2 regions of the Arthrobacter ginkgonis genome follow, and region 2 is predicted to be linked to the other one. Evidence: riboswitches for the same ligand, from Rfam matches in the RefSeq annotation. Region 2 holds a riboswitch; the other holds the start of a gene.
The links. A riboswitch is a leader RNA that binds a small molecule or an ion and turns the genes downstream of it on or off. The one in region 2 is predicted to bind S-adenosylmethionine.
Positions count from the first base shown of each region.

Region 1: it holds a riboswitch for S-adenosylmethionine, as region 2 does, so the genes downstream of both, ABD912_RS04455 (ABC transporter substrate-binding protein) here and ABD912_RS06465 (methylenetetrahydrofolate reductase) in region 2, are expected to answer to the same signal.

Region 1 is NZ_BAABEO010000008.1:421,791-430,703, reverse strand. It holds gene ABD912_RS04465 (flagellar biosynthesis protein FlhA) at 1-1,884, shown strand, start outside; gene ABD912_RS04460 (hypothetical protein) at 1,940-2,746, shown strand; SAM riboswitch class I at 2,941-3,031, shown strand; gene ABD912_RS04455 (ABC transporter substrate-binding protein) at 3,129-4,790, shown strand; gene ABD912_RS04450 (ABC transporter permease) at 4,796-5,755, shown strand; gene ABD912_RS04445 (ABC transporter permease) at 5,775-6,689, shown strand; gene ABD912_RS04440 (ABC transporter ATP-binding protein) at 6,715-8,397, shown strand; gene ABD912_RS04435 (acyl-CoA dehydrogenase family protein) at 8,428-8,913, shown strand, end outside.
Region 2 is NZ_BAABEO010000008.1:836,216-845,128, reverse strand. It holds gene ABD912_RS06475 (LLM class flavin-dependent oxidoreductase) at 1-842, shown strand, start outside; gene ABD912_RS06470 (ABC transporter substrate-binding protein) at 899-1,864, shown strand; SAM riboswitch class I at 2,223-2,331, shown strand; gene ABD912_RS06465 (methylenetetrahydrofolate reductase) at 2,443-3,399, shown strand; gene metE (5-methyltetrahydropteroyltriglutamate--homocysteine S-methyltransferase) at 3,410-5,941, shown strand; gene ABD912_RS06455 (PLP-dependent transferase) at 6,090-7,493, shown strand; gene ABD912_RS06450 (cystathionine gamma-synthase) at 7,496-8,752, shown strand; gene ABD912_RS06445 (DUF1684 domain-containing protein) at 8,891-8,913, opposite strand, start outside.

The DNA of each region.
Region 1 (8,913 bases), 410 kb from region 2:
GACTTCTCCGTGTTCCCCTCGGTGCTGCTGGTCGCCACGATGTTCCGGCTGGGCCTGAACGTCGCCTCCACCCGCCTGGTGCTGGGCGAGGCGCACGCGGGGCAGGTGATCGACGCGTTCGGGCAGGTTGCCGTGGGCGGGTCGCTGATCATCGGCATCGTGGTGTTCCTGATCCTGGTGGTCATCCAGTTCGTGGTGGTCACCAAGGGCGCCGAGCGCGTGGCCGAGGTCGGTGCGCGCTTCACCCTCGACGCCATGCCGGGCAAGCAGATGGCCATCGACGCGGACCTGAACGCCGGCCTGATCACCGACGTGCAGGCCCGCGAGCGCCGCGCCGAGGTCTCCGCGGAGGCGGACTTCTACGGCGCCATGGACGGCGCCTCCAAGTTCGTCAAGGGCGACGCGATCGCGGGTCTGGTCATCATCATCGTGAACCTGGTCGGCGGCGTGGCGATCGGCATGATCCAGAACGGGCTGGCGATCGGCGAGGCGCTGAACACCTACGCGCTGCTGACCATCGGCGACGGGCTGGTCACGCAGATTCCGGCCCTGCTGATGGCGGTGGCCACCGGCATGATCGTCACCCGCTCCGCGGCGGAGGAGGACATGGCCTCCTCCGCTTCCCGGCAGCTGACCCAGTCCAGCCGGGCGCTCTACATCGCGGCCGCCGGCGCCGCGGTCATGGGGATGATCCCGGGCATGCCGATCCTGGTGTTCCTCGGGGCCGCCGTGCTGCTGGTGGTGATGGCGCGCTCGGTCACCAAACGCGACGCTGCGGAGGCCCTCAGCGCCCAAACCGCGGCGGCCGAGGTCGCCGCCGCCCCCGCCCAGGACCCGGCCCGCGAACTCATGGAACAGATGCGCGTGCCGGCGCTGGAGGTGCTGCTGGCCACCGACCTGGTGGGCCTGGTCACCGGTGCCAGCGACGACCTGCTGGGCCGGGTGAAGTCGCTGCGCCGGAAGATGGCGCTGGAGATCGGCATGGTGATCCCGCCGGTGCGCACCCGCGACAGCGTGGAGCTGCCCCCGGGAACCTACTCGATCCGGGTGGCCGGCGTGGAGGCCGCCTCCGGCACGCTGCCGGCGGGCATGCTGCTGGCCCTGGGCGGCAACCTGGGCAACCTGCCCGGCACCGCCACAGTGGACCCGGTGTTCGGCCTGGACGGCAAGTGGGTGCCCACCGAGCTGCGCTACAGCGCCGAACTGGCCGGCTGCACGGTGATCGACCGGGTGTCGGTGCTGATGACGCACCTGTCCGACGTCGTCTCCCGCAACGCCGCGCGGCTGCTCTCCCGCGAGGACGTGCGCGCGCTCAACGAGGCGCTGAAGGAGGAGAGCCCGTCCGCGGTGGAGGAGCTGGTCCCGAACCTGCTCACCCTGGCCGAGGTCCAGCGGGTGCTCCAGGGCCTGCTCGCCGAGCAGGTCCCCATCAACGACCTCGCCCGCATCTACGAGGCGCTCACCCTGCGCGCCCGCGCCTCCACCGACCCGGAGCCGCTGGTGGAGTCCGCCCGCGCCGGGCTGGGCCCGGCGGTCGTGGCACCCTACGTGCGCGAGGGCGTGCTGACGGTCATCACGTTCGAGCCGCGGGCCGAACAGCTCATGCTGGAGGGGTTGCGCCCGGCCGACGCGGGCACCCAGATCCTGCTGGAGCCGCAGCGGCTGGACGCGCTGACCCAGTCGCTGCGGGTGGCCCTGGACCGCGCCGCGGCGGCGGACCGGCGGCCCGTGCTGGTGTGCGCGCCGGCGCTGCGCCCGGCGGTGCGCCGGCTGGTGCTGCCGCACGCCGATCTGCCCGTGCTCAACTACCAGGAAGCGACGGCCGCGGCCGCGCGCATCGACACCGTGGGGGTGGTGAACCTTGCAGACGCCATCAAGGTTTAGGGACAAGACGCTGGAGGGCGCCCGGAGGGCGGCGGCCGCGGCGCTGGGACCGGACATGCGCATCGTCTCGGCGGAGCGGATCACCCGCGGCGGACTCGGCGGGTTCTTCGCCAGCCGCTATTTCGAGGTCACCGCCGTGCCCGGCCCGGCGTCCTCGGCGGTCCTCGCGTCCCCGGTGGCCGGGGACCCTGCGGCGGATGTCCGGCTGCCTGGCCACATGCGCCCCGGTGGCCCGGTCAGCCCCGGCGCCCTGGCGGCCCTGCTGGACGCGGCCGACGCCGGGGACGGCGCGGTTTCCGGCGTCGTGCCGGATGGGGCGCCGGGCGGTGTGGCCGCCCCGCCGGTGTCTACCGTGGCCCCGGAGTTCGACCGCCTGCTGGCGGGCCTGGAGCGGGAAGTGGGCGGGTCCAAGCTGCCCGGCCCGGGGCAGATCCTGCTGCTGGCCGGCGTTCGCGATGATGCCTTGCGCGGGGCCAAGCTGCTGTCCAGGGCCACGGCGCTGGAGGGCGTGTGCACCTACGGGGTGCTGCGCACGGAGAACCTGCCGCGCTGGGGCGGAGAAGCGGCCAGCCTGCGCGCGCCGGGTCCCCTGGTGGTGGCGCTGGGGCTGGGCAGCCGCTGGGACGCGCTCGCTCAAAGCATGGTGGGCCGGGTGCCGGCGGATGCCATCTGGGCCGTGGTGGACGCCGGGCGCAAGCCGGAGGACACCCGGGCCTGGGTCGAGGGCCTGTGCGGGGCCGGACCGGTCGGCGGCATCGTGGTGGTGGGGGAGAAGGGCACGGCCACCCCGCACACCCCCGCCGAACTGGGCCTGCCGATCCTGCTGGCCGGCAACGGGGAACTCGCCCCCGGCCGGGACTAGGGCATTTAGGGGACCGAGGGCAAACGCGCTGCAGCGTGCGCGTCACAAGGCGTCCTATGACGCGTTTATGAACAATTGCGATGGCTCGCGGCCGGCATGTGTCCATTTGTTTCGCGGAAGCGGCCCCGCGCTTGGCCGCGTCGAAGATCCTGCAACAGACTTACTGGCGTCCGGAAGATTCCCGGGCCACCCACACACCATCCAGAGCGGCTGAGAGACCTGGCTCGATGACGTCGCAGCAACCACCCTTCGGGGAAGCGGTGCTAACGCCAGGACCGATGGAGATTGCCAAGCTCCCATGTCCCCGCCGGCCGGCCACGTGCCCGGCCGCGGTTCCCTGACGTGTCTTGGCGTTCCTCGGTCACGACCGAGAGGATCCGCCATGGAACCCACACAGCGCACACAGAACCGCCCGTCCCGGAAGGCGGAACGTAGCGTCCGCCTGCTCGCCCTGCTTGGGGTCGCTTCCCTCGCCCTGGCCGGCTGCTCCACCGGCACGGCCGGCCCCGCGGCCTCCGGAAGCGCGCCCGCCGGAGAGCCGGTCCAGGGCGGGACGTTCGTCTTCGCCGAGGTCACTCCCATCAACACCTGGCAGACCCAGGCGGCCCGCTTCTACGAGAAGGCCAACGTGCTCAACAGCGTGCTGGACCGGCTGACCTACTACGACGCGGAGCGCGGCGAACTGGTCGGATGGATCGCCAGCAAGTTCACCGCCAACGAGGCGCAGACCGAATTCACCTTCACCATCCGCGACGGGGTGACCTTCAGCGACGGGACGCCGCTGGACGCCGCGGCCGTCAAGGCCAACCTTGACGCGCTGGGCAACGGCATCGAGTCCGCCCAAATCCAGCCGAACGTGGACTTCTCCGCCTACAAGTCCTCCAAGGTGGTCGGCGACAACCAGGTCAAGGTGACGCTGGAGAGCCCGGACGCCAACTTCCTGCGCGCCACCTCGTCCGTCACCGCCGGCCTCGTTTCCCCGGCGACCCTCGAACTGGACAACGCCGGCCAGTCGGCGATCTCCAAGATCGTGGGCTCCGGTCCGTTCGTCTTCGAGTCCGAGAAGAAGGACGAGGAGGTCACCTTCGCGAAGCGGGCCGACTACGCCTGGGCCCCGGAGACCGCCGACAACCAGGGCGCTCCCTACCTGGACAAGCTCGTCGTGAAATACCTCCCGGAGGTCGCCCACCGCGCCGGAGCCATCCAGTCCGGCCAGGTGGACCTGGTCCGCGGGCTCCAGCCGGCCGATGAAGCGGCCGTCGAAGGCAGCGGGGACCAGGTGCTGCCCGCCAAGGGCATCGACCTCACCGCCAACATGGCAGCCGTGCGCATCGGCAGCGGCAAGCTGGAGGACGCCAAGGTGCGCCAGGCCCTGCAGTCCGGCATCGACCGCCAGTCCATCAAGGACACCGTGCTCTCCGACAGCTACACCATGGCCGGCTCGGTGCTGAACCACGCGGCTGTTGGCTTCGTCGACCTGTCCGAGGAGCTCGCCTACGATCCGGAGCGGTCCAAGCAGCTGCTGGACGAGGCAGGCTGGACCGCGGGCGCCGACGGCGTCCGCGAGAAGGACGGGAAGAAGCTCGAGGTCACGGTGACCTCGTCCAACAACTCCGTGGTGATCAAGCCGGCCTTCGAGCTGATCGAGCAGCAGTGGCGCGAGATCGGCGTCAAGCTCGTCAACCGGGCCGCCGACAACACCTTCCTCGCCACCGCGATGATCGACCCCAACATCGAGTTCTTCGGCACGCGCCAGTTTGCCTACGGCGGCCTCGGCCCGGTCTTCGGCCCGGCGACCAACACCCAGACGCTGAACGCCGACACCGAGCTGAATGCCCTGTTCAAGAAGGAGCGCTCCGCCACCTCGGAGGAGGAGCACCTCGAACTCGTCGCCGAGGAGCAGCGCCAGCTCGTGGTCGACCAGGCCCTGTCGCTGGTGCTGTGGGACGAGGTCCAGGTCTACGGCGGCAACGCGGACGCCCACGTCGAGTTCACCTCGGGCACCGCGCCCATCTTCCAGGGCGCCTGGAAGACCGGGGAGTAACCCTCATGGCCGCCTACATCGCACGGCGCGTCGGGCAGGCGCTCCTGGTCGTCTGGCTCGCCTACACGCTGGTCTTCCTGGCCGTGCAGCTGCTGCCGAACGATCCGGTAACGATCTTCCTGTCCGCGGATGCGGCCGCAGACCCGGCGACGATCGCGGCGATGAAGGCGCAGTATGGCTACGACCAGCCCCTGATCGTGCAGTACCTGGCCCAGCTCGCCGGGCTGCCGCGCGGGGACGTCGGCTACTCGCTGGCATCGGGGCAGCCGGTGGCCGAGCGCATCGGCTCGGTCATCGGCTCCACCCTGGCCCTCGCGGCCAGCGCCTTCGTGGCCGCCGTGGTCCTGGCCGTGGCCCTGGCCGCGGCCGCGACCCTGGCCCGACAGGGCTGGCTGAAGCGCCTCATCCTCAACCTGCCGCCGCTGTTCGCCGCGGTGCCGGTGTTCTGGCTGGGCCTGGTTCTGCTGCAGGTGCTGTCCATCCAGCTGGGCGTCATGTCGCTCTTCCCGGACGGCTCGTTCGCCTCGCTGGCGGTTCCCGTCCTGGTGTTGGCGGTCCACGTCTCGGCCCCGATCGCCCAGGTGCTGCTCAAGAGCCTCGACCACGTGTACGCGCAGCCGTTCATCGACGTGCTGCGGGCCAAGGGCGCGTCGCCGGCCTGGATCTTCTACCGGCACGCGTTGAAGAACGCCGCGGCCCCGGCGATGACCATTAGCGGCATCACCGTTGGCACCCTGCTGGCCGGATCGGTCATCACCGAGACCGTGTTCGCGCGGTCGGGGCTCGGTCAGGTGGTGCTCCAGGCAGTCACTGCCCAGGACGTGCCGCTGGTCCAGGGCCTGGTCCTGCTGACCGCTACGGCGTTCGTCGCGGTCAACCTGATGGTCGACCTCGTCTACCCTCTGCTCGATCCGCGGATCCTGAAGAGCGGCATCCACGGCGCACCGCGCGCCCTGGCCGCCTGAAACCGAACGGAGCTGACCCATGAGCGTCATTCTCGACGAATCCGCGGCTCTGCCGACCGCCGCGCCGGCCGCCGCCACCCCCGCAGGGCAGGCCGGCGTTCCGGGCCTGGGGAGCCCGGGCAAGACCCGCGCGTCGATCCTGCGTTCCCCTTGGCTGTGGCTCACGGCGCTGCCGCTGCTGCTGGTCGTGGGTTGGGCCCTGCTGCCGGGGGCCTTCACCGGCTACGACCCGACGCTGGGCGTGCCCAGCGAGAAGTTCCAGGGGCCCAACGCCACCCATTGGTTCGGAACCGACCACCTGGGCCGCGACGTCTATGCCCGCGTCGTCCACGGGACCTCGCAGACCATGCTCACCGCCGGCCTCGCCGTCCTGATCGGGCTCGTGGCCGGCACGGGGCTGGGACTGCTGGCCGCCACCGCCGGGCGTGTGGCCGACGCGGCGACCATGCGGCTGGTGGACGTCCTGCTCGCGGTCCCCGGCTTCCTGGTCTCGCTGATCATCGTGACGGCCTTCGCGCCGGGGCCCATCTCGCTGGGCGTCGGCGTCGGAATCGCCTCGATCGCCTCGTTCGCCCGCGTGGTCCGGTCCGAGGTCCTGCGCGTACGGAGCCTGGACTACGTCGAGGCGGCCTTCCTCAACGGCGGAACCTACCTCTCGGTGGTCCGGAAGCACATCCTGCCCAACGCCTGCGGGCCGGTCCTGGCCCTTCTGGCCGTGGACCTGGGGGCCGCCATCCTGGCAATTTCCGGACTCGGCTTCCTCGGCTTCGGCTCCCCGCCGCCGACGCCGGAATGGGGGCTGCTCATCGCCGAAGGCCGGCAGTACCTCGCCACCGCCTGGTGGCTGACCAGCCTCCCCGGCCTGGTGATCGTCGCCGCCGTCGTGCTGCTGGCCGGGCTCGGCCGGCAACTCCAGAAACTCTTCCGCATCTAGCCTTCCGTTCCATCAGGAGCCCACCATGACCGCCACACCCGCCTCCGGCACCCCCTCCGGGGCCAGTGCCCTGCCCGCGGCCAGCGCCCTCCTCGAGGTGAAGGGCCTGACCATCCGCTACGGCCGGTCCGACGACGCCGTCGTCGCCGCCGACGCGCTGGACCTGACCCTCAAGCCCGGGGAGATCGTCGCCCTCGTGGGCGAATCCGGTTCCGGGAAGTCCACGCTGGCCAAGGCGATCATCGGCCTGCTGCCGGAGAGTGCGCAGATCCCTTCCGGCGCGATCCGCTTCGAGGGCAAGGACCTGCTGGCCCTCAGCGAAAGGCAGTACGAGCAGGTCCGCGGCCGCAGCATCGGCATGGTGCCGCAGGATCCCGGCGCCTCGCTGGACCCGGTGAAGACCATCGAGTCGCAGGTCGCCGAGACGTTCCGGCTGCACCCCGACGGGCGGCGGCGCTCCCGGGCCGAACTGCGCGAGGAAGTGGTCCGGCTGCTTGAACTCGTGGGCATCGACCGCCCCCGCGAGCGGCTGAAGCAGTACCCCCATGAACTCTCGGGCGGCTTGAAGCAGCGCGTCCTGATCGCCATCGCGTTCAGCCTCGGCCCGCGGCTGCTGATCGCCGACGAACCGACGTCCGCGCTGGACGTCACCGTGCAGCGTACGGTGCTGGAGGTGTTCGGGCGGCTGGCCCGGGACCACGGGACCGCGGTGGTCTTCGTGACGCACGATCTCGCCGTGGCCACCGATCTGGCCGACCGGATCGTGGTCATGCAGTCCGGGCGGATCCGCGAGGACCGGCCGGTCGCCGACATCCTCGCCGCGCCCGATCACCCCTACACCGTGGAACTGCTGGCCGAAGCCGCCCCGGCGGTCCCGGCCGCCCCGGCGCAGGACGCCGCCCCGGTGGCGGAGAACGCCCCGGTGCCCGCCATCGAGGCCGTCGGGCTGACCAAGGCCTTCGGCCGCGGCGCCGCGGAACACCTCGCCGTCGACGGGGTCTCCTTTGCGGTGCGCCCCGGAACCACCTTCGCGCTGGTGGGGGAGTCCGGCTCCGGGAAGTCCACCACGGCCCGGATGGTCATGCGGCTGCTTGACGCCGACGCCGGCCAGGTCCGCATCGCCGGCGAGGACGTCACCGCGGTGCGCGGCGCCGCCAAGCGCGAGCTGTGGCGGAGCCTGCAGCTGGTCTACCAGAACCCCGACTCCGCCCTGGATCCCCGGCTGGACATCACGGACATCGTCGCCGAACCGCTGGTGAACTACCGGATCGGTTCGCGAGCCGCCCGCCGCGCCCGCGTCGCCGAGCTGCTGGAGCAGGTCAACCTGCCCTCCCGGCTCGCCGGCCTGCGTCCCAGGGAACTGTCCGGGGGCCAGCGGCAGCGCGTCGCGATCGCGCGCGCCCTCGCCCTCGGTGCACGGACCCTGGTCCTTGACGAGGCGCTCTCCGCCCTCGACGTGCTCACCCAAGCGCAGGTCCTCGAGCTGCTCGAGGACCTGCAGAGCCGGCTGGGCCTGTCCTACCTGTTCATCTCCCACGACCTGCACGTGGTGGAGCGCATCTCCCACGACGTCGGCGTCATGCGCCGGGGCAAGCTCGTGGAAACCGGACCCACCGACAGGGTGTTCGCGAACCCGCAAAGCGAGTACACCTCGCTGTTGCTCGAATCGAACCCCGGCCACCGACTGCGCGAACTCGCAGCCCGCTAGCCCCACCGACCAGCCCAGGAAAGGCAGGCCATGACCTCCACCCCCATTCGGGAACTCAGCGACGAGGCACGCTACGCCCGGCTCGCGGCCCGCTTCCGGCCCGTCTTCGGGCGCATCGCCGAAGGCGCGTTCGAGCGGGAGGCCAAGAGGATCCTGCCCTTCGAGCAGGTGGCCTGGCTCAAGGAGGCGGGCTTCACGGCGCTGCGGGTCCCCGCCGAACACGGCGGCGAGGCGGTGAGCCACGAGCACCTCTTCCGGCTGCTGGTCGAACTGGCCGAGGCCGACTCCAACGTCTCGCACCTGCTGCGCTCGCACTTCTCCTTCGTCGAGACCATCGCCCTGCAGCCGCGCGACTTCCGGGACCGCTGGTTCCCGCGCGTGCTGGGCGGCGAGATCTTCGGCAACGCCGCCACCGAGCGCTCCGGCAACGCGCTGGGTACCACCCGGACCAAGCTCAGCCTGGAGGGCGGCCGCTGGCTGCTGAAGGGCGAGAAGTTCTACACCACCGGCAGCATC
Region 2 (8,913 bases):
TACGCGTCGCCGAGGACTACGCGACCATCGACCAGCTCTCGCGCGGCCGGCTGGAACTGGGCATCGGCAAGGGCAACGAGGTGCTGCAGTACCCCCTGTTCGGGTTGGACCTGGCCGACCAGTGGGACCTGCTGGCGGAGAAGTACGCGCTGCTGCGCCGGCTGTGGCGGGAGGAGGGCGTCACCTGGGAGGGCCGGTTCCGGCCGGCACTGGTGGAGCCGACGACGACGACGCCGCGGCCGTACGCGGGCGCGCCGCGCGTGTGGCACGGCTCGGCGACCTCCCTGGCCTCCGCGGCGCTGGCCGGCGACTGGGGCGATCCGCTGTTCACCGCCAACGCCATCCAGCCCCGCGAGAACTACAAGGTGCTGATCGACCACTACGCCGAACGGTACGACGCCGCCGGCCACGACCCCGCCCACCGGTACATCGCTTCCGGCGCCGGGGCGGGCGGCATCTTCCTCGCGGACACCACGGCCGAGGCCAAGCGGCAGTTCGGCCCCGTCTACGAGGCCCTGACCGCCGGCCGCGACGTGCCCGGCAACAACTCCCCGTTCCGCAGCATCGACCATGCCGTCGCCGAGGGACCGTCCCTGGTCGGCAGCCCGGAGGACGTGGCCGCGAAGATCCTGGAGTACCACGCGCTGTACGGGCACGCGCTCCAGGCGATCTCGCTGCCCACCACGCTGCCGTTCGGCCAGCAGCTGGAGGTCCTCGAACGCTTCGCCGCCGAGGTCATCCCGGCGGTCCGGGCCGCGGCACCGACCACCCTGTGGGAGGCGGAGGACCCCTTCGCCGCCCGAGTCCACGGGGTGCCCGCCGCCCTGGCCGCCACCCGCTAGCCCCGCTTGCCTGCCCGCACCACCCACCACCTGCCACCCCATCGAAAGGCATCCCCATGACATCCCCTCTCCGTTCCGCCCTGCCCGCCGCCGTGCTGGTCTCCGTCCTGGGGACCGCCGTCCTCGCCGGCTGCGCCGACCCCGGAGCCTCCGCCGCCACCAACCCGGCGTCGGATGTCAAGGCCTTCGACCTCTCCCCGGACCAGCAGCGCTACGCCTCGGACAAGTCGGCCGAGGCCGCGGCGCTGGTCCCGGAATCGGTGTCCGCGGACGGGAAGCTGACCGTCGCGGTGAGCCCGTGGGCCGCCCCGTTGGCCGTGTACGCCACGGACAACAAGACGCCCGTGGGCAACGAGGTCGACATCGCCCATGCGCTCGCCGACTCGCTGGGCCTGGAGGCAGAGATCGTCGACGTCGCGTGGGCCGACTGGCCGCTGGGCGTGGAGTCCGGCAAGTATGAGGCCGTCCTGTCCAACGTCACCGTGACCAAGGAACGCAAGGACAAGTTCGACTTCGCCAGCTACCGCGAAGACAAGCTGGGCTTCTACGTCAAGAGCGATTCGGCGATCACCGGCCTGGAGAAGGCGGAGGACGTCGCCGGGCTGCGCATCATCGTCGGCTCCGGGACCAACCAGGAGAAGATCCTGCTGGACTGGGACGCGGAGAACAAGAAGAACGGCCTGAAGCCGATCGAGTTCCAGTACTACGACGACGACTCCGCCTCCTCGCTGGCGCTGCAGTCCGGACGGGCCGACGCGACCTTCGGGCCGAACGCGACCTCCGCGTACAAGGCCGCGCAGGACGGCAAGAGCAAGCAGGTGGGCCTCATCGCCGGCGGGTGGCCGGAGAAGGCCAACATCGCCGTGACGGTGAAGAAGGGCTCCGGCCTGGCCGAAGCCGCACAGGCCGGCATCAACCACCTCATCGAAAACGGCACCTACGCCAGCGTCCTCGAGCGCTGGGGCCTGGCCGACGAAGGGATCGCCGAGTCCGAGCTGAACCCCCCGGGGCTGGGCGACTAGCCCTCCCCGAGAAGGGGCCGGGGGCTGGTCCTGGCCGGGACGATCCGGTTTCGCCAAGGCTTCCTGCTCCCGGTACGCGTTTCACCAAAGGACGATGTCGGGTTTGGGCGCCAAACCCGACATCGTCCTTTGGTGAAACGCAGAAGGGGCACACGGTCCTTTGGCCAAACGCAATAAGGGGCAGACGCGAAACATGTCGTCCCGAGACGCCGCACGGCGCGTTTTCGGCTCCCGAACCGGGGCTGGGAGCGCGCCGCGCGGCGTTTTCGGCGTCATGTTTCGTCATAAAAGGCTCCATGACAGTTTCGGCGCGGAGCGCTTGCACGGGGCACCGATTCCGGTTTTAGATAGTCGAACCAAACCATCAAGAGCGGCCGAGAGATCTGGATCGATGACGCCGCAGCAACCATCCGATGGCACCCCTCGCGGGTCCTTCGGAACGGTGCTACCGCCAGAAGCGATGGAGACGCATCAGCGAAACCACCTCGAGGCCTCGGCGTGCCGCGGCTCGGGATTTCGGCTGATTTTCCGGGCTTGCTAGCCGATGCGCTCCCTCGTTCAAACCGACGAGGAGAGTCATGGCACCACCCCCCACCACGGCGGCACCGCCGTCGTTGTCCTACGAGTTGTATCCGCCGGTGCACCGTGACGCCAGCGACTCGGTGCTGGAAACCGTGGCCGCGCTGGAGGCCTCCCGGCCCGACTACGTGTCCGTCACCTACAACGGCACCCCGGAGCGCCGGAGGGCCTCCGTGGAACTGATCCGGCACCTGACCGAGAACACCAGGTTGCGCCCGCTGGCCCATCTGTGCTGCGTGGGGGAGACCCGCGAAAGCCTGGACCTGCTGGTCCGCTACTTCCTGTCCCTGGGCGTGCGCGGGGTGCTGGCCCTGCGCGGTGACCTGCCCCAGGATCCGGAGGCGTTCCGTGGCGAACTGCCGTTCGCCCGCTACCTCGTGGAGCTGATCCGCGACGTGGAGCGGCGGCACAGCGCAGCGCTGGCCGGCGGACGGCTGGCGGTCGGCGTCGCGGCCTACGCGCACCGCCACCCGGAATCGCCGAGCTTCCAGCACGACGTCGAGGTGCTGCTCTCCAAGGAGCGTTCCGGCGCGAACTTCGCGATCACCCAGGTCTACTTCCAGGCCGGCGACTACGAGCGGCTGGTCGAGGCGGCCCGCAAGGCCGGAGTCACGATCCCGATCATCCCGGGCATCATCCCGGTCTCCAGCGTGGCACGGCTGCGCCGGCTCTCCGTCCTCACCGGGCTTCCGGCCGAGCGCGAGCTGCTGCACCGCCTGGAAACGGCCTCCAGCGACGCCGAACGCCACCGCATCGGCGTGGACCACGCGGCCGGCCTGGGGCGCGCCGCCCTGGCCGCCGGGGCGCCGGGCCTGCACCTGTACACCTTCAACGACCACCGCGGCTCGCTCGACGTGATCGAAGCCGTGGGCCTGCCCGGCACCCGCGCGGTGCCGCTGGACACCGGCCAGCTGGACCTCCAGCCGGCCGACAGACCGCTCAGTGCCGCCCGATGAGTGCCGCCGTATGAGCACCGCCGGCCCCGACAACCACCAAGACCACCCGAACCACCAAAACAACCCCCACCCCGCTGAGAACCCCCAGCACACCGAGAAGCAGGAGCACACCGTGACCACCGCCAACACCTTCCCCGCCGCCACCATCCTCGGCTACCCCCGCCTGGGCCCGAACCGCGAACTCAAGCGGGCCGTGGAATCCCACTGGGCCGGCACCCTCGACGAGGACGGCCTGGAAAGCGTCGCCGCAACCCTGCAGGACGCGACCGTCGCCCGCCTGGAGCAGCTGGGCCTGAACCGCGCCGACTCCTCGATCCCGGCCGACTTCGCCCTCTACGACCAGGTGCTTGATGCCACCGCCGCCCTCGGCGCGCTCCCGGCCCGCTTCGCCGACCTCGCCGTCGAGGACGGGGCCGTGGACCTGGCCGGCTACTTCACGCTGGCCCGCGGCGACGGGCAGCGCCCGCCGCTGGAGCTGACCAAGTGGTTCGACACCAACTACCACTACCTGGTCCCGGAGATCGGCCCGGACACCCCGCTGCGGGCCGTCGCGCACCGCCTGGCCGGCATCGTCCGCCGCCACCGCGCCGCCGGCTCCACGCTGCGCCCGGTCCTCGTGGGCCCGATCACCTACCTGCTGCTGGCCAAGCCGGAGGACGGCGCGCCGGAAGGCTTCGACCCGCTCTCCCGCATCGACGACGCCGTGGCCGCCTACCAGGGCATCCTCGCCCAGCTCGCCGCGGCCGGCGCCGAGTGGGTCCAGCTCGACGAGCCCGCGCTGGCGACCGACCGCGGGGCCGCGCTGATCGCCCCGGGCGGCGTCGCCGAGCGCGTTTACCTCGAACTGGCCAACGCCCCGGTCGTCTCCGCGAACGACGCCGGGACCCCGGCCGCCGCCGGCACCCGCCCCGCGCTGCTGGTCACCACCGGCTATGGCACCGCCGGATCGCTTCAGGCCCCCGGCGAGGCCCTGCAGACGCTGGCCTCCACCGGCATCGAGGCCGTCCACGCCGATCTGGTCCGCGGCCGCCGCCCGCTCGCCCCGGCCCTGGCCGCGATCGCGAAGACCGGCGTGCGCTTCGTCGCCGGCGTCGTCAACGCCCGCAACATCTGGCGCAACGACCTCTCCGCCTCCCTGGACGCGCTCGAGTCCCTCCGCGCCGACCTGCGCGCGGGGGACCCGACGGCCGAGTTGGTCGCGGCCACCGCCACCTCGCTGCTGCACGTCCCGCACGACGTCGCCGCCGAGACGGACCTGCCGGCCCACCTGCCCGAATGGCTGGCCTTCGCCGACCAGAAGGTCGCCGAGGTCTCCGTGCTCGCCCGCGGCCTCGCGGACCGCGCCGGGGTCGCCGCCGAGCTGTCCGCCGCCGCCGAGGCCATTTCCCGCCGCGAACGCTTCGCCGGAACCACCCAGCAGGCCGTCCGGACGCGCACCGCCGCCCTGGCCCCGGCCGACTTCTCCCGCTCCGCCGCGGAGGTCCGCTCCGCCGCGCAGGAGAAGGCGCTCGCCCTGCCGCTGCTGCCGACCACCACGATCGGTTCCTTCCCGCAGACCGGCGAGGTCCGCAAGGCCCGCGCCGCGGCGGCCGCCGGCAAGAGCACCCCGGAGGCCTACGAGTCCTTCCTGAAGGAGGAGATCACCCGCGTGGTCCGCCTGCAGGAGGACCTGGGCCTGGACGTGCTGGTCCACGGCGAGGCCGAGCGCAACGACATGGTCCAGTACTTCGCGGAGAACTTCGACGGCTTCGCCGAGACCCGCAACGGCTGGGTCCAGTCCTACGGCTCCCGCGCCACCCGCCCCTCCATCCTCTGGGGCGACGTGTCCCGCCCGAAGGCCTTCACGGTCCCGTGGATCACCTTCGCGCAGTCCCTCACCGAGAAGCCGCTCAAGGGCATGCTCACCGGCCCGGTCACCATCCTCGCCTGGTCCTTCGTCCGCGACGACCAGCCGCTGGGGGAGACCGCCAACCAGGTCGCGCTGGCCCTGCGCGACGAGATCGCCGACCTCGAGGCCGCCGGCATCGGGATCGTGCAGGTCGACGAGCCGGCCCTGCGCGAACTGCTGCCGCTGCGCGCCGGGGACCAGCCCGCCTACCTGGACTGGTCGGTGGCCTCCTTCCGGCTGGCCACCTCCGGGGCCGCGGACGGCACCCAGATCCACACCCACCTGTGTTACTCGGAGTTCGGCGAGGTCATCTCCGCCATCGACGGCCTGGACGCGGACGTGACCAGCATCGAGGCGGCCCGCTCCCGGCTGGAGGTCGTGGCGGACATCGCCGGCTTCGGCTTCGGCCGCGGGATCGGCCCGGGCGTCTATGACATCCACTCCCCGCGCGTGCCGTCGGCAGCGGAGATCGATGGCCTGATCGGCACCGCGCTGGCCTCCATCCCGGCCCGCCAGCTGTGGATCAACCCGGACTGCGGCCTGAAGACCCGCGGCTACGCGGAGACCACCGAGTCGCTGCGCAACCTGGTCGCCGCCGCGCGCACCGCCCGCGAAGCGCTGTCCGTCGCGGCGGACGCCGGCACGACGGCGTAGCCCAAACCACGGCGTAGCTGCCCTCGGGCGCCACGGCGCCCGTGCGTCGGGTGCCGGACCTCACGGTTCGGCACCCGACGCCCCTACCGATTCGATCCTGCCGTCCGGCCTGCCGGATCCCCCTACTTTGGAGAAGGAGCCCCTTCCAATGAGCATCACCGATCCCGTCTGTCCGGCGGACCTGCGCCCCGCAACCGCCCAGATCCACGCCGGCCGCGAACAGTCGGACCCGTACCGCCCGGTGGCGGTCCCCATCCACCAGACCGCCGCCTACGAGTTCCCCGACTACGCCACCGCCCGGCGCATGTTCGCGCTGAAGGAACCCGGGTTCACCTACACCCGCACCGGCAACCCGACCGTTGCCACCCTCGAGCGCCGGCTGGCGGCCCTCGACGGCGGCGCGGCCGCCGTGGCCACTGCCACCGGGCAGGCCGCCGTCGCGCTGGCCCTGCTGGCCCTGCTCCAGGGCGGGAACCACATCGTGGCCTCCGCCAAGCTCTACGGCGGCACCGTGGACCTGCTCACCGACACCTTCGCCGACTTCGGCGTCACCGTCTCCTTCGTGGACCCGGCGCTGCCGGAGCAGTGGGCCGCGGCCGCCACGCCGGGCACCCGGGCGTTCCTGGTCGAATCGATCGGCAACCCGCTCTCCACGCTGCCGGACCTGTCCGCGCTCGCCGCCGCCGCGCACGCCGCCGGTGTCCCGCTGGTGGTCGACAACACCCTGGCCACGCCCGTGCTGTGCCGGCCGCTGGACTTCGGGGCGGACATCGTCGTCTACTCGGCGACCAAGTACCTGGGCGGGCACGGAACCACCCTGGCCGGGGCCGTCGTCGACGGCGGACGCTTCGACTTCTCCGCCGAGCCGCGGAAATGGCCGCAGCTCGCCGGCCCCAAGGCCCGCTACGGGAACGAATCCCTGTGGGACCGGCACGGGCACGGCGCCTACCTGGCCCTGCTGCGCAGCAAGTACCTGCACGACCTGGGCCCGTCGCTGTCCCCGGCCGCCGCGGCGCAGATCCTCCAGGGCCTGGAGACCCTGGACCTGCGCGTGGAGCGCCACACGGACTCGGCGCTGCGGGTGGCCCGCCACCTGGCCGCGCACCCGGCAGTTGCCGCCGTGCACCACCCCGGCATCGCGGGGAATCCGAACGAGAGCATCGCGGACCGGGACTTCCCGCGCGGCACCGGCGGGGTCTTCTCCTTCGACCTCGCGCTGCCGGCGGGGGCGGATGCGTGGGAGACGGTGGGCACGTTCATCGACTCCCTGCGGCTGGTCAAGCTCGTTGCCAACATCGGCGACGCCCGCTCGCTGGTTGCGCACCCGGCCGCGATGACCCACTGCCGGCTCACCCCGGCGCAGCGCGCGGCGGCCGGGATCTCCGAGACCACGATCCGGCTCTCGATCGGACTTGAGGACCCGGCGGACATCGTCGCCGACCTGGACCGGGCGCTGGCCGCCCTGGATGCCGCCCCAAACGTCACGCTCGGCGCTGCCGCCGGTGAGCCGGTCCTCTCCGGTGCGCCGGCCCGGCCCGGAAAGGCGGCCTAGCGATGTCCTTCACGCAGCCGTCCCTCACGCAGCCGGCCTCCCGCACGCCGTCGTCATCCACCCCGGCCCGCGGCTTCAACACCACCGCCATCCACGCCGGCCAGGAACCGGACCCGCTGACCGGCGCCGTCATTCCGCCCATCTACCAGACCTCGACGTTCGTGCAGGACGGCATCAACGTGCTGCGCAACGGCCACGAATACAGCCGCGGATCCAACCCCACGCGCAACGGCTTCGAGACCCAGTTGGCGGCGCTGGAGCGCGGGAAGGCCGGTTTCGCCTTCGCCTCCGGGCTGGCGGCCGAGGACGCGCTGCTGCGCGCGCTGCTGCGCCCGGGGGACCACATCGTGCTCGGCGGCGACGGCTACGGCGGCACGAACCGCCTCATCAACCACCTCTTGGGCCCCTGGGGCGTGGCCAACACGGCGGTGGACATCACCGACCTGTCCGCGGTCGCCGCCGCGGTCCGGCCCGGGCAGACCGCGCTGCTGTGGGTGGAGACGCCCTCCAATCCGCTGCTGGGGATCGCCGACCTGGCCGGGTGGGCGCGCATCGCCCACGACGCCGGAGCCCTCCTGGTGGTCGACAACACGTTCGCCTCGCCCTACCTGCAGCGGCCGATCGAGCATGGCGCGGACCTGGTGGTGCACTCGACCACCAAGTACATCGGCGGGCATTCGGACGTGCTGGGCGGTGCCGTCGTGGTGGCTGACCGGTCCTTCCGCGGCAAGCCGCTGGCCGAATCCATCGGATACCAGCAGTTCGCCGGGGGAGCGGTGGCCGGACCGCAGGACTCCTACCTGGCCGCGCGCGGGCTGAAGACGCTGGGGCTGCGGATGGAGCGGCACGGGTCCAACGCCCTGGACCTGGCCGGGTGGCTGCAGCGGCAGCCGGGCGTCGCGCAGGTGCTCTACCCGGGCCTGCCCGGGCACCCCGGCCACGCGCTCGCCCACCGGCAGATGGACGGGTTCGGCGGGATCGTGTCCCTACGCTTCGGTTCCGAGGCCGCGGCGCGGGCCTTCGCCGAGGCGACGGAACTGTTCGCGCTCTCCGTCAGCCTCGGCGGCGTCGAATCGCTGGTCTGCTACTGCTCCGAGATGACGCACGCGTCCGTGCGCGGGACCGCCCTGGAGGTGCCGGCCGACCTGGTCCGGCTCTCCGTCGGCGTCGAGGACGTCGAGGACCTGCGCGCCGACCTCGCCGCGGCGCTCGAGGTGGCCCGGGCCGCGGCGGGGGAGGCTGCGGAGGACGCCGCCTAGCGGCACGGCGTGCGACGGCGGCGGGAACCTTCCGGGCGAAGGTTCCCGCCGCCGTCGTGCATGCCCGTGCGTCGCGTGCATGCCGACGCGTCACCCGTATTCGACGCACGGACATGCATCCTCGTCCCGGACTGCCTGTCAGGCGCCGCGCTCGTAGGGGA